Regions from separate parts of the Kitasatospora sp. NPDC127060 genome, predicted to be linked through region 2. Evidence: riboswitches for the same ligand, from Rfam matches in the RefSeq annotation. Region 2 holds a riboswitch; each other region holds the start of a gene.

Region 1 (4,808 bases), on a different contig from region 2:
GGCCGATGACGTGCTGCCGGTCCAGCGGGATACCGAACCGCTCCGCCAGGTAGCGCACCAGCTCAGCGGAGGAGCGGTAGAGCTGCTCCGAGTACCAGGTCGGGCGGTCGGTGGGGAGTGCGAAGCCCTCGTGCTCGATCCCGATGCTGTGCATGTTGACGGTCTTGTTGCCCGAGTGCCAGGCGATGTCCCGCGTGCGCACCAGCTGCGCGACATGGCCGTCGGAGGCGCGCACGAGGTAGTGCGCGCTGACCTGCTCGCGCGGGTCCTGGAAGGTGTCCACCGCCGAGGTGTAGCTGCCCTCGGTGTCGTGCACCACGATGTGGCGGATCTGCAGACCGTCCGCCGGCCGGTCGACCGGGTTGTAATTCCCGTACGAGGAAGGGTCCTTGGGATCGATCAGCGCGTACGCGGCGGGCACGAACGCGCAGTCGAGGTGTTCGGGGCACTCGGCGGCCGGCCCGGCGGCTCGGCGCGACGGCGGTCGGGGCCGGTCCGGCGGCACGAGGTCCGGGTCGGCGGCCAGTCGCATCCGGGCGCCCTCGGCGGTGGTCCGCGCCGCGCCCGTGCGCAGGGTCTCGAACACCCGGTCCGCGAGCAGACCGCCGTCGTCGCCGCCGTCCGCTCCCCCGTCGGCCGGGGCACCCCTCCCGAAGGCCGTCACCGCCCCGTACCAGTCGCCCGGCCTGCCGCCCGCCGAGCCCGCGCTGGTACGCCGGTACGACGCCAGCAGGGCGGCGCCGCCGCGGAGGTTCTGCAGGGTGTCGCGCCTCAACTCCTCGGCCGGGCGGCCGATCAGCGCGGCCGCGGCGCGCAGCGTGTGCAGCGCGGGCGAGTCCTTGCCGCGGGCTGCCGCGAGGTCGACGTCGGTCAGGCCCAGGACCCCGTAGTTCCCCGTGGTGCTCGGCCTGCCCCGGTGGGACTCCCAGCGGCTCTCCTGGTAGGCCAGCGCCAGGAGCACCCCCACCGGCACTCCGAACTCCGCTGCCGCCGAGGCGAATTGCTCCTGCAATCGGATCTGTCGGCCGTCGCCCGGCGCTTCGAGGGCCGCGCCCGATGCGACCTGCGGGGCCGCGCAGACAGCGGCGAGCAAGGCGGACAGGACGCCCAGGACGGGTCTCACGATGACAGTCACCACTCCGGTTTCAGCGGACCCTGAAGCTGCGCAGCACGTCGTAGCGCTCGCCGCCCGGGCCCAGGACGAGGGTCTGATGGGCGCAGTCCGCCCGGTCGTGCAGTCGGTTCCGCGGGCGAGGACGCCCAGTGTGCCGGCCCCGGCCGGGCGCCGGGGGCTGACCTCACCCGCGCTCCGGTGGCCCCCAGAGTTCTAACACGCGGCCGCGCCCCGCGGAGGTCCGCAGCGTCCCCGCGTGTCGGTCCTGGACGACAGCCCCGGTGTGCCGTTCGGTCGCCTTCCGCGTCGGGTCGGCGGGAACGGGCGCACTCTCCGCACCGGCTGTGGAGGGTGACCGCCATGACGATCGCGCTCCCCTCACCCGTCCGCGCCGCGGGTACCGTCCTCGCCGCCCTCGCCCTGGTCGCTCGCCCCGCCACCTCCGGGAGCGCCGCCGGCACCTACCGCCCCGCCCGGACCGCATCGGCCTGGCTGCCGTGGTGGGGCGGGGAGGCTGTCCTGGAGGACGCGCTGCGGCACGCTTCCCAACTCCACACCGTCAGTCCCTTCTGGTACGAGGCCAGCTCCGACACCGCCATCGGCGGCTGCTCCGGCGCGGGCGACCGGCGCACGGTGGACCGGCTGCACGAGAAGCGGACCGGGGTCGTGCCCACCGTCATCGAAACCCCCGACGCCACGGCCATGGCAGAACTCCTGAGCGACCCGGCCCGCCGCGCCGCCCACGTCGACGCGCGCATGGGGATCGCCGGGAGCGCCGGGTACGACGGCCTCGACCTGGACGACGAGGGCATGGCCGAGACCGGTGACGAAGGGCTGCGGGAGCGGGCGCGGATCGGCGTGGACCGGGTGCTCACCGGGGCCCGGACCGGCTCGATCGTCCTCAACCACGACGGCTGCCTCACACCCGGGTTCGTCCCGGCCCCGGGCGGACCGGCCGACCGCTCCCAGACCGCCGAAGCCGTCCACCGCTACCTGCCGCGGCTCCGCACGGCCGGCTACCGGTTCACCGTCCCCGGCGACTCCTGACACCCGCCTGACCGCCGCGGCGGAGCGGTGCACCGCAGTGCGGGACCACGGCGCACCGTCGCACTGTCGCAGGCCGGCGGATCAGGATCGGCGCAGCGCCTCGCTCAGCTGGCCGGCCGCCTCGACCACCGCCTGGGAGAGGCGGGCGCCGGGGTGCCGGGTGACCCGTTCGATCGGGCCCGAGACGGAGACGGCGGCCACCACCCGCCCGCCCGGACCGCGCACGGGCGCGGCGACGGAGGCGACGCCGGGCTCGCGTTCGCCGACGGCCTGGGCCCAGCCCCGGCGCCGGACCCCGCTGAGGGCGGTGGCGGTGAAACGGGCGCCCTGGAGCCCCCGGTGGAGGCGCTCGGGCTCCTCCCAGGCGAGCAGCACCTGGGCGGCGGACCCGGCCTTCATCGGCAGGGCCAGACCGACCGGAACGGTGTCGCGCAGGCCGAAGAGGCGCTCGGCCGCCGCCACGCAGACCCGGACCTCGCCCTGCCGGCGGTAGAGCTGGGCGGTCTCACCGGTGACGTCGCGCAGCTGGGTGAGGATCGGGCCGGCGGCGGTCAGCAGGTGGTCCTCACCCGCGGCCACCGACAGCTCGGTGAGCCGCGGCCCGAGGACGAACCGGCCCTGCAGGTCACGCCCGAGCAGGCGGTGGTGTTCCAGCGCGACGGCGATCCGGTGGGCGGTCGGCCGGGCCAGGCCGGTGGCGTCGACCAGGCCGGCCAGGGTGGCCGGTCCGGCCTCCAGGGTGCCGAGGATCGAGGTGATCTTGTCGAGCACGCCGACACCGCTCGTGTTCTCCATGGACGGGTACTCCAGTCTCAGATCCCGTGGCCGTGGGTGGGTTCGGCTCACGGGCGCTCCGATGGGGGTGGGAGCGGGGCGGTCAGCGAGGACGGGCCTGCGAAGCGGGCCGATTGCCTGCGCCGGACACGAGATGGGTACGCGAAAGGGCCGGGGCGGGAAGCGCCCGGACGAAGGACAGCACAGAGAGCACCGTGTCTCCTCATCTTCCCCGCGCCACGTTGGCGACAGGCCGGAGTTGGCACTGACCCCGGACGGCACGGCGCGTACTTCGGACGCCGAGTCGAACGGGGAGTTGCCGGGGCTTCGTAGGGCCGGTCCCTCCACCCCTCTGGATGATTCGCGGAGAACCATACAAGATTTCCGGGGCATCCCGCCAAACCTTTCCCGCACCTCCACCCCCGGAACCCCAGGGGCCGACACACCGGGACCGGTCGGCGGGGTGGCCGGGGCGCGGAAGAATACGACGGGTGACCAGCACTCAGCCGCCTCCCCGGGGCCTCACCGCCCTGATCCCCGACGCCCGCGCCAGGGCCACGCCCGGCGAACGGGCCGCTTCCCAACTCCTGCACCTGCGCGAGGCGACCGTGCCGGTTCCGGTCCTCGCCGCGGCCGCCGAGCTGATCGCCCCTCAGCTGCAGGACCCCGACCCGGCCACCCGCGCGGCCGCCACCGCCGTGCACACCCGCCTGCTCGCCGCCATCGAGGACGCCGCGCCGGGCCGGTAGACCCTGCCGGGCCCGGTGACCGCCATCCGGCCGAGCGACACCGGTCTCTGGGCCCGCCGGACCCGGGGGCTCAGGGCCGGGCGCCCGACGCGCGCCGAACGGTGAGCATGTCCTGGGTGTGGCCGATCAAGTAGCTGCCGTCGGGCTGGGCGAAGTGCTCCCGGACGTAGGCGGTGAGGGCGGCCCGGGTGGGGAGGGGGTCCAGGGCGGCGAGGTCGGCGACGTTGACCATGAACTCGGCGACGTCGACGGCCTCGGCGAGGTGGGGCGTGCGGTAGTGGAGGTCGAGGGTCTCCAAGGCGTAGCTGTGGGCCGGGCGGTGGGCGCGCAAGCCGTCGAGGAGGGCGCTCAGGTCGTAGCGCACGCCGGTGAAGTGGGCGGCCATCCTCATGCAGGGGCTCTCGGGGTTCTGCAGGACGACCAGCAGGGTGCCGCCGGGGGCCGTCCACTCGATGGCGCGGGTGACGGTGGGGAGCCAGTCGGGCTCCGGGACGTAGTAGAGCACGTGGGAGAGGTGGACCAGGTCGGCCGGCTCGGACGGCTCGGCGCGGTCCAGCGGTTCGGGGAGGACGACGGCGCCCGGGCAGGCGGCGCCGAGCTCCTCCCGCATGGCGGCGCTCGGTTCCACGGCGATCGTGCGGTCGAAGTACCGGGCCAGGTGGGCGGTGGTGCGGCCGTCGCCGGCGCCGAGGTCCAGCAGGACCCGGCGGTGCGGGAGACCGGTGGCGACCTCGGTCAGCCTGGCGTGGGTGCGGGGCTTCTCGTCGGTGCCGGCGAGGAAGAGGTCGAAGGCCCGCCGGTAGTCGGCGCCGGAGGTCTCCAGCACGCGGACCGGATCGGTGTCGTCCGCCAACTGTTCCATCTGGTGGCCCTCCTGGGGATCGATACGGCTGGGGTGCGGATTTGGATGGGCGCCCATTGCAGCCCGCCGCCTCGGCCGTCGGGCGCAGGCACGTTCCTGCCCGCGTGTTGCTCGTACATCAGATTGACTGCCCGTCGTCAATTCATCGAAGGCCAATTTCACCTAGTTAGGTGGTTAGCTTTCGTTTTTCCGTAGGTAGTCGAACCGCCCCACGATCTCAGGCCTGGTACGAATACGGAACGACAGGAAATGGCGACCGGAA
Region 2 (4,808 bases):
TGATGGCGGCGGCGAGGCGTTCGACCTCGGCGGTGTAGTCGCGGTACTCGGCGAGGTCGGTGCGGGACGGGTAGGCGAAGGCGATGTGGACCACCCGGTCGTGCCACTCGGGGCGGGTGCGGAGCAGGTGCCGGTAGGCCTGGAGGCCGCGGACGATGTTCTTGCTCAGCTCGGTGCGGTCGACCCGGACGATGGTGCGGCGGTCGCCGACGGCGGCGCGCAGCCCGGTGAGGCGGTCGTCCACGTCGGGGCGGTGGGCGCGCTCGCGGAGGAAGTCCGCGTCGGCGCCCAGGGCGTGGACGCCGAGGTGGGTGGTGCGGCCCTGGTGGGTGACGGTGAGGGCGGCGGGGTCGAACTCGGCGCCGAGGAGGTCCTCGCAGCAGGCGGCGAAGGCGCGGGCCCAGCGTTCGGTGAGGAAGCCGGCCCGGTCGGCGCCGAGGATGCCGGTCAGGACGGCCCGGGCGACGTCGTCGGGGAGCATCCGGTAGTACTCGGGCGGGGCCCAGGGGGTGTGGGAGAAGTGGCCGATCCGCAGGTCGGGGCGGGCCTGCCGGAGCAGGGCCGGGGTGAGAGAGAGGTGGTAGTCCTGCACCAGGACCGCGGCGTCCGGGGCGGCTTCGGCGGCCAGCGCGTTCGCGAAGGCGGTGTTGTAGGCCTGGTAGGAGGCCCATTCGGTGCGGAAGGCGGCGTCGAAGGAGGGCGCGGTGGGGGTCGCGTAGAGCATGTGGTGGACGAACCAGAGGGTGGAGTTGGCGACGCCGTTGTAGGCGTGGGCGAAGGTCTCCCGGTCGATGTCGAGCATCCGTACGGCCTGGCCGCCGACCTCGTGCCCGGCGAGGTCGAGGCGGCCGTCGGGGGCCTCCCGGGCGGCTCTGCGGTCGGCGTCACCGAGTGCGGCGCAGACCCAGACGGCGGTGGGGTCGTCGATCGCGGAGAGGCCGGAGACCAGGCCGCCGCCGCCGCGGCGCAGGGTCAGCGTGCCGTCGTCGGCGGTGCTGAAGGACACCGGTCCCCGGTTGGAGGCCACCAGGACTGGGGCGGTTCCGGTCGCACTCGAACGTTCGGTCGTGAGATCGCCCATGGTTGGCATCTTGCCGGGGGGTGGGGGCCGCAAACGTTTCAGTGCCGGATCGCGTACTCGGGGAGGGTGTGCATCGGGGGGCGCTCCAGGGCCGTCACGGGGTGGGTGTGGGGGGTGAAGATGGGGGTCCCCCCGGCCGAAGGCCGGGGGAGGGTCTCCGGGGCGCGGCTGAACTGGGTGAGGTGGGGGTGGACGAGGTCGGCGGAGGCCTTGAGGCGGTGGGTGCGGTCGAGGCGTTCGAGGGCGGTGCGGTAGATGGTGGCGGCCATCCGGCCGAGGGCCTGGCTGTCCTGGTGGCGGTGGTGCCGGACGCCGACGTCGACCTGGGCCAGGGCGTCCAGGCCGACCAGGTCCAGGGCGTCGACCAGCAGGCCGAGTTCGACGCCGTAGCCGGTGGGGAAGGGCAGCCGTTCGAGGAGTGAGCGGCGGGCCGCGTACTCGCCGCCGAGCGGCTGGACGAATCCGGCGAGCTCGGGCCAGTGGAGGTTGAGGAGGGGGCGGGCGACGAGTTCGGTGACCCGCCCGCCGCCGGCCGGGACGACCGCGCCGCTGTCCGTCTCCAGCGGGCGGTCGTACATGGCCTTGACCAGCTGGATGGACTCGTCGGTCAGCAGCGGGCCGACGATGCCGGAGACGAAGGCCGGGTCGAACTCGCGCAGGTCGGCGTCGACGAAGCAGACGATGTCGCCGCGGGTGACCAGCAGGGAGCGCCAGAGCACCTCGCCCTTGCCGGGGACGGCGGGCAGCCGGGGGAGGATCCGGTCGCGGTGTTCCACCCGGGCGCCGGCCTCGGCGGCGACGGCGGCGGTGGCGTCGGTGGAGCCGGAGTCCACCACGACGAGTTCGTCGACCAGGGGCACCCGCTCCATCAGCTCGCGGCGGACGGTGCGGACGATGTCGCCGACGGTGGCCTCCTCGTCGAGCGCCGGGAGGACGACGCTGACGGTGCGGCCGGTGCGCTGTTTGGCCTCCAGCAGGGTGTGCACCGGCCGCTCGGCCGCGCTCCACGAGCGGCGGCGGAGCCAGGACGCCGCCTGCGGGAGGAGCGCGGGGGTCGGTTCGGCGGGCACGGTGACTCTCCTCGGCGGGATAGGTGGAACGGGCCATCTCGCGTGGCGGACGGTCCCGTTCGAGGTTGACGCCTTCGGATACAGTCTTCGTACAGCGGTCGGACCTTCGCACGCCGGGGTCGCCGCTGAACCATAACTTCACAAGCTCATCCAGAGGGACTGAGGGAACGGCCCGTTGACGTCCCGGCAACCTTCTCGCTCGGCTGTCGTCGACAGGCCCCGGCGGGACAGGTGCCAATTCCGGCCTGTGGCGCGCCCGCGCCACGGGGAAGATGAGGAGAGAGGCCTCCGCCATCATGGCTATCGACACTGCCGCACCCGTATCCGTCGACCTCGGCCCCGCCGCCGCGCTGTCGTGTCGGGAGTGCGGAACCCGCTTCCCGCTCGGTCCCGACTTCGCCTGCCTGGAGTGCTTCGGGCCGCTGGAGATCGCGTACGAGTTCGGGAGCGAGCGCGCCGAGGAGCTGCGCAAGCGGATCGAGTCCGGCCCCGCGTCCATCTGGCGCTACGCGCCGCTGCTGCCGGTGCCGGCCGACGTCGCTTCGAAGCCCAACCTGAACCCCGGCTGGACCCCGCTGGTGAAGGCGGACAACCTGGGCCGGGAGCTCGGGTTCACCGCGCAGCTGCACATCAAGGACGACTCCGGCAACCCGACCCACTCGTTCAAGGACCGGGTGGTCGCGTGTGCGATCGAGGCGGCCCGGGCGTTCGGCTACACCACGCTGTCCTGCTCCTCCACCGGCAACCTGGCCGGTGCGGTGGGCGCGGCGGCGGCCCGGGCCGGGTTCCGGTCCTGCGTGTTCATCCCGCACGACCTGGAGCAGGGCAAGGTCGTGATGGCCGGGGTGTACGGCGGCGAGCTGGTCGGCATCGAGGGCAACTACGACGACGTGAACCGCTTCTGCTCGGAGCTGATCGGGGACCAGGCCGGCGAGGGCTGGGGCTTCGTGAACGTCAATCTGCGGCCGTACTACGGCGAGGGCTCCAAGACGCTGGCGTACGAGATCTGCGAGCAGCTCGGCTGGCGGCTGCCGGAGCAGATCGTCATCCCGATCGCCTCGGGCTCCCAGCTGACGAAGATCGACAAGGGGCTGCAGGAGCTGATCAAGCTGGGCCTGGTCGAGGACCGGCCGTACCGGATCTTCGGCGCCCAGGCGGAGGGCTGCTCGCCGGTGTCGGCGGCCTTCAAGGCCGGGCGGGACGTGATCAAGCCGGTGAAGCCGGACACCATCGCCAAGTCGCTGGCGATCGGCAACCCGGCTGACGGCCCGTACGTGCTGGACATCGCCCGCCGCACCGGCGGTGCGGTCGAGGACGTCACGGACGCGGAGGTGGTGGCGGCGATCCGGCTGCTGGCCCGCACCGAGGGGATCTTCGCCGAGACCGCGGGCGGGGTGACCGTCGGCGTGCTGAAGAAGCTGGTCGAGACCGGTCAGCTGGATCCGGCCAAGGAGACCGTCGCGATCAACACCGGCGACGGCCTGAAGACGCTGGACGCCGTCTCCGAGGCCGGGATGACCGCCGTGATCCGCCCGAGCCTGGACGCCTTCCGCGCCGCCGGCCTCGCGTCCGCCTGAACCGCCCCCCACCCCGCAAGGAGAGTCATGAGCGCCAACGTCCGCATCCCCACCATCCTGCGCACCTACACCGGCGGCGCGGCCGAGGTCACCGCGGAGGGGGCCACCCTGGCCGAGGTCATCGCCGACCTGGAGCGCAACCACGCCGGCATCTCGGCCCGGATCCTGGACGACACCGGCAAGCTGCGCCGTTTCGTCAACGTGTACGTGAACGACGACGACGTGCGCTTCGCCGAGGGCCTGGCGACCGAGATCAAGGACGGTGCCGGCGTCTCGATCATTCCGGCGGTGGCCGGCGGCTGCTGAGCCGCCCCGCTCTTTTCCGCGCCGCCCGCACGTACGGAATTCGATTCCCCGTATGTGCGGGCGGTCGCGCGTATTTCGGCGGGAATATTCCGGGTCGAGTCGGAGTAGAGTGTGGCTCTGCTGGGAACAGGGCTCCGCTCCCGGCGGACGGGGTGCGTCGCCGGAGGTCGTCCGGCCGCTGAGACCGGCCTGGGCGCCGGGTCGGGAAACATGTCAGGCAGATGTCAGAATTCCTGCAGGCATTTGAGTAATTCGTCCGCTATGTCCGGCGTGCAATGCCGATTTCCTCCCGGTTTGTTCGCTCTTGTCTCTTGGCAGGGCTGCGGAATTCCCGGCGGTTGACCCTGTTGCAGAGGGCGTCGATCCGGATACATTCAGCGGCGGTCGACGTAATCACCCGCTCACGGAAGCCGTCCGGCGCCCCCGTGCGGAGGGTTGCGGCGTGCACGGCTGCGCTCAGGGGGGGTTCCCCGGGCCGGCCTTCAAAACCAGACCCGGGCCCGCGACCTGCGGGCCCGTGAAGGGCCAGCACAGCACTAGGGGAGTTCGGAATGGCTCAGGGCACCGTCAAGTGGTTCAACGCGGAGAAGGGCTACGGCTTCATCGCGGTCGACGGTGGTGCGGACGTCTTCGTCCACTACAGCGCGATCCAGATGGACGGCTACCGCACCCTCGAGGAGGGCCAGCGGGTCGAGTTCGAGATCTCCCAGGGACAGAAGGGCCCGCAGGCGGACATGGTCCGCGCGGCGGTCTGACCCCTTCCGACTCCAGGAG
Region 3 (4,808 bases), on a different contig from region 2:
CGAGCAGCGGCGTGTCCCTTTTCTGACGGTTCCTCGGAACGGCCCGCTACCCCGTTGCCCGGCGCGTCGTTGCCCGGTCGGCGCAGCGTCGGATCGTAGGGGAGGGAGAGGCGGCATCGGCCGTCCGGGTGGACCTGGCCGACCCGGGTGACGGGCCGTCCTCCGGGCGGGTGAGTCGTGGGCGCGGCGGCTTGAGGGGGAACGTGCGCGAGGGGGACCGGCGACGGGTGAAACGGGGGTAGCATCCGGATCAGGTGAACGTGGTCCGGATCACACTTGAGGGAGCAGGGCCCATGGCGTACACGACCGACGAGACGCTCACCGTCCTCGTCTACAGCGACGACCGCAACACCCGCGAGCAGGTGCTGACGGCACTCGGCCGTCGGCCCGCCGAGGATCTTCCGGAGCTGTCCTACCTCGAGTGCGCGACCACCCCCGCGGTGATCAAGGCGCTGGAGAAGGGCGGCATCGACCTCTGCGTGCTGGACGGCGAGGCGGTGCCGGCCGGCGGCCTCGGCCTCGGGCGCCAGCTCAAGGACGAGATCTACGGCTGCCCGCCGGTGCTGGTGCTGATCGGCCGGCCGCAGGACTCCTGGCTCGCCGCCTGGAGCCGGGCCGACGCCGCGATCTCCCACCCGGTGGACCCGGTGGCGCTGGCCGAGGCGGTCGCCACCCTGCTGCGGGCACGGGTGGCCAAGCGGGCCCCGGCCACGCGTTGAACAGCGCCGTCTCAGTACTAGAGAAGACGGGGCCGTAGGGACCCCGCCGCTCGATAGGCTGGCTCCATCCGTACGGACGTCCCCCGAGCGGGGAACCGACAACAGCTGGAGTCAGCCATGGTGAACGTGAACCCTGCGAACGGTGGTACCGACCCCGCGCAGGTGGTCCGCACCTGGCCGGACCTCCTGGCGGCGCTGTTGAAGGGGGAGGACCTCGACCGCTCGTCCACCGCGTGGGCGATGGACCGGATCATGAGCGGCGAGGCGTCCCCCGTCCAGGTGGCCGGGTTCATGGTGGCGCTGCGGGCCAAGGGCGAGACGGTCGACGAGGTCGCGGGCCTGGTGGACGCGATGTACGAGCACGCCGAGCCGCTGGAGATCCCCGGCCCGGCGGTCGACATCGTCGGCACCGGCGGGGACCGGGCGAAGACCGTCAACATCTCGACCATGTCGGCGATCGTCGCGGCGGCGGCCGGGGCCAAGGTGGTCAAGCACGGCAACCGGGCCGCCTCCTCGTCCAGCGGGTCCTCGGACGTGCTGGAGAAGCTCGGGGTGGTGCTGGACCTCTCCCCCCGGCGGGTGGCCGAGGTGGCCGAGGAGGTCGGGCTCACCTTCTGCTTCGCGGCGAAGTTCCACCCCTCGATGCGGCACGCCGCCACCGCGCGGCGCGACCTCGGGGTGCCCACCGCGTTCAACCTCCTCGGCCCGCTGACCAATCCGGCGAAGGTCACCTCGCACGCCATCGGCTGCTTCGACACCCGGCTGTCCGGGCTGATCGCCGGGGTGCTCGCCCGGCGCGGGGCGACGGCGCTGGTGTTCCGCGGCGACGACGGCCTGGACGAACTGACCATCACCACCACCTCGCGGGTCTGGGTGGTGCGCGACGGGGGGGTCACCGAGACCACCTTCGACCCGCGGGACGTCGGCATCGAACTGGTCGGCATCGAGGCGCTGCGCGGGGCCGACGCCGCGTACAACGCCGAGGTGGCGCGCCGGCTGCTGGCCGGGGAGCGCGGGCCGGTGCGGGACGCCGTCCTGCTGAACACCGCGGCGGCGCTGGTCGCGCTCGACATGGGCGACGCGCCGCTGGCCGAGCAGCTCGCGGCGGGCATGGTGCGGGCGGCGGAGGCGATCGACTCGGGCCGGGCGCAGGACCTGCTGCGGCGTTGGTCGGAGGCCACCAGCCGGATCTGAGGCGGCACTTGAGGGCCCGTGCCGGTTCGTCGGCACGGGCCCTTCGCGCGCGCCCCGAGCCGATGCGCCCCGAGCGTCGGCGCCGGGTCGGAGCGCCCCGGAGGCGAGGGGCGAAGACGCCGTCCGGATGGTGGATGGCCGTTTGACCGTCCGACGTACCCGACCTAGAGTCTTCGCCAGGTCATGAGTGACAGCGTCAAGCCCCAGCTTGCTGTCCGGCAACCCTCCGTCCGTGGCGGGGTGCCCTGGGTGAGGACCGGGTCGCCGGGCACACCGTCCGCGCGACAAGCGCGGACACCGGACGACGAGTACTCCCGGGGTCCCTTACCCCGTGAAGGAGTGCATCCTCATGTCCCTCGCTCTCGAAACCGCCGCCCCGCTCGCCGTCCTCGGCCACGACGTCCAGGTGCCGCTGGCCAGCGGTGCGAAGGTCGGCTACGCGGCGCTCGACTACGCGGCCAGCGCGCCGGCGCTCCAGCGGGTGTGGGACGACGTCGCCGCCTACGCGCCGTACTACGGCAGCGTGCACCGCGGGGCCGGGTACCTCTCGCAGCTGTCCACCGACCTGTTCGAGCAGAGCCGACGGACCGTCGCCGAGTTCCTCGACCTGCGCGAGGGCGACCAGGTGGTCTTCACCCGCGCCACCACCGACTCGCTCAACCTGCTGGCCGCGGCGGTGCCGGCCGGCACCCGGGTGTTCGCCTTCGAGACCGAGCACCACGCCTCGCTGCTGCCCTGGGCGCACGCCGGGCTGGAGGTCGGGTACCTGCGGGCGCCGCGCTCGCGGGCCGAGGCGGTGGAGGCGCTGGAGACCGCGCTGGCCGCCGCGCCCGAGGGCCCCAAGCTGCTGTGCGTCACCGGCGCCTCCAATGTGACCGGCGAGCTGTGGCCGGTCGCCGAGCTGACCGCGACCGCGCACCGGTACGGCGCCCGGGTGGTGCTGGACGCCGCCCAACTGGCCCCGCACCACCGGGTCTCGGTGCGCGAGCTGGGCGTCGACTGGATCGCCTTCTCCGGCCACAAGCTGTACGCGCCGTTCGGCGCCGGGGTGCTGGCCGGGCGGGCCGACTGGCTGGACGCGGCCGAGCCGTACCTGGCCGGCGGCGGGGCGACCCGGACGGTGGCCCGGGAGGCGGACGGCTCGGTGGCGGTCCAGTGGCACACCGGCCCGGCCCGGCACGAGGCCGGCTCGCCCAACGTGATCGGCGCCTACGCGATCGCCTCGGCCTGTCGGGCGCTCACCGAGGCCGGCTTCGACGCGCTGGAGGCCCGGGAGCGGCAACTGGTCGACCGGCTGACGGCCGGGCTGGCGGAGATTCCGGAGGTCCGGGTGCTGAACCTGTTCGGCGCCGGCTCGGCCCGGGTGGGCGTGCTGTCCTTCGTCGTCCGGGGCTGGAACAGCTCGCACTTCTCGGCCGCGCTGTCCGCCGAGTACGGCATCGGGGTGCGCGACGGGCTGTTCTGCGCCCACCCGCTGGTGCGGACCCTCCTGGGGGACGAGGACGTCGCTCCGTCCGAGTGCGGGGCGCCCGAGCCCTCGCTGCCGGGCGAGCGCAGCCTGAACGCGATCCGGGTGAGCTTCGGGGCGGGCACGCCGGACGAGCACGTGGAGCGCTTCCTGACCGCCGTCCGCGAGCTGGTCACCGACGGCGCGGCGTGGAACTACCGCAACGAGGGCGGCCGTTGCGTCGCCGACACCCGACGCGAGGGCTGAGGGGTGCGGGCGGACCGCTACTCGTCCAGGCCGAGGGCGAAGGCCGCTTCCAGGTCGTGCTGGGAGTAGGTGCGGAAGGCGATCTGGGTCTCGGTGTGGGCCACGCCCGGGACCTTGTTGAGCCGGCCCGGGATGACCTCGGCCAGGTCGTCGTGACGGCGCACCCGGACCATTGCCACCAGGTCGTAGCCACCGGTCACCGAGTACACCTCGCTGACCCCCTCGATCGCGGCGATGGCCTCGGCGATCTCCGGGATGCGGTCGACACTGGTCTTGATCAGGACGATGGCAGTGATCACTGTGCGGGCTCCTTCATGGGGTGCGGCCAGCGTATCGGGCCTCAGCCGGGCCGTCTCGGGGGGTGTCCGACCACGGTGCAGGCGTACAGGAAGCCGGCCGAGAAGCCGATCACGTGCACCAGGTAGGCCACCCCGGGCCCGGCCGAGTGCACCGACCACCACTGCAGGGCGAACCACAGGCCGAGCACCAGCCAGGCCGGGAAGCGCAGCGGGAGGAAGAGGAGCAGCGGGACCAGGGTGGTCACCCGGGCCCGCGGGTGGAAGCGCAGGTAGGCGCCGAGGGCGGCGGCGATCGCGCCCGAGGCGCCGATCAGGACCCGGGTGGAGTCCGGCGAGCGGGCCTCGGCGAGCGCGAAGCCGTACGAGGCCAGGCTGCCGGCGGCAAGGTAGAAGAGGAGGTACCTGGCCCGGCCGACCCGGCGTTCGACGGTGGGGCCGAAGACGTGGAGGAAGAGCAGGTTGCCCAGCAGGTGCAGCCAGCCGGCGTGCAGGAAGAGGCCGGTGAGGGCGGACACGGCGGGGTGCTTGCCCGGGGTGGGGGCGGCGGGGCAGCCGGGGACCGGGTCGGGGGCCTCGGCCAGCTGCTCGGCGGTGAGCGGGTGGCCGGTCAGCAGTTCGGCGGGGACGGCTCCCCAGCGCTGCTCGTAGCGCTGCTCGGCGCAGATCCGGGCCTGGCCGGTGCCGTACAGCGGGTTGACGCCGGCCGCCGGGCCGAGCAGGAAGACCAGGGTGTTGACCGCGATCAGGGCGTAGGTGACCGCCGGGGCGGCCACCGCCGGGCGGCCGTCCCGGGCGTCGGTGTGGCCGGGGGTCGCGAGCGCCATGCGGCCAAGCATCCCTCCGGGCGCGGCAGGTGACACGGCGGTTTACGGCAGGTGGACT

The links. A riboswitch is a leader RNA that binds a small molecule or an ion and turns the genes downstream of it on or off. The one in region 2 is predicted to bind S-adenosylmethionine.
Region 1: linked by a shared signal. The riboswitch ahead of ACFWIS_RS29165 (IclR family transcriptional regulator) and the one ahead of thrC (threonine synthase) in region 2 are both predicted to bind S-adenosylmethionine.
Region 3: linked by a shared signal. The riboswitch ahead of ACFWIS_RS24565 (aminotransferase class V-fold PLP-dependent enzyme) and the one ahead of thrC (threonine synthase) in region 2 are both predicted to bind S-adenosylmethionine.

Annotation. Positions count from the first base shown of each region.
Region 1 covers NZ_JBHXEG010000064.1:8,426-13,233, forward strand. Annotated here, with positions in the region: gene ACFWIS_RS29155 (N-acetylmuramoyl-L-alanine amidase) at 1-1,123, opposite strand, end outside; gene ACFWIS_RS29160 (hypothetical protein) at 1,475-2,161, shown strand; gene ACFWIS_RS29165 (IclR family transcriptional regulator) at 2,243-2,956, opposite strand; SAM riboswitch class I at 3,156-3,298, opposite strand; gene ACFWIS_RS29170 (hypothetical protein) at 3,427-3,684, shown strand; gene ACFWIS_RS29175 (class I SAM-dependent methyltransferase) at 3,755-4,546, opposite strand.
Region 2 covers NZ_JBHXEG010000041.1:4,785-9,592, forward strand. Annotated here, with positions in the region: gene ACFWIS_RS22285 (trehalose-6-phosphate synthase) at 1-1,081, opposite strand, end outside; gene ACFWIS_RS22290 (glucosyl-3-phosphoglycerate synthase) at 1,120-2,151, opposite strand; SAM riboswitch class I at 2,295-2,430, shown strand; gene thrC (threonine synthase) at 2,448-3,728, shown strand; gene ACFWIS_RS22300 (MoaD/ThiS family protein) at 3,756-4,034, shown strand; gene ACFWIS_RS22305 (cold-shock protein) at 4,586-4,789, shown strand.
Region 3 covers NZ_JBHXEG010000048.1:20,252-25,059, forward strand. Annotated here, with positions in the region: gene ACFWIS_RS24555 (hypothetical protein) at 294-719, shown strand; gene trpD (anthranilate phosphoribosyltransferase) at 837-1,913, shown strand; SAM riboswitch class IV at 2,093-2,210, shown strand; gene ACFWIS_RS24565 (aminotransferase class V-fold PLP-dependent enzyme) at 2,263-3,627, shown strand; gene ACFWIS_RS24570 (Lrp/AsnC ligand binding domain-containing protein) at 3,645-3,926, opposite strand; gene ACFWIS_RS24575 (rhomboid family intramembrane serine protease) at 3,968-4,750, opposite strand.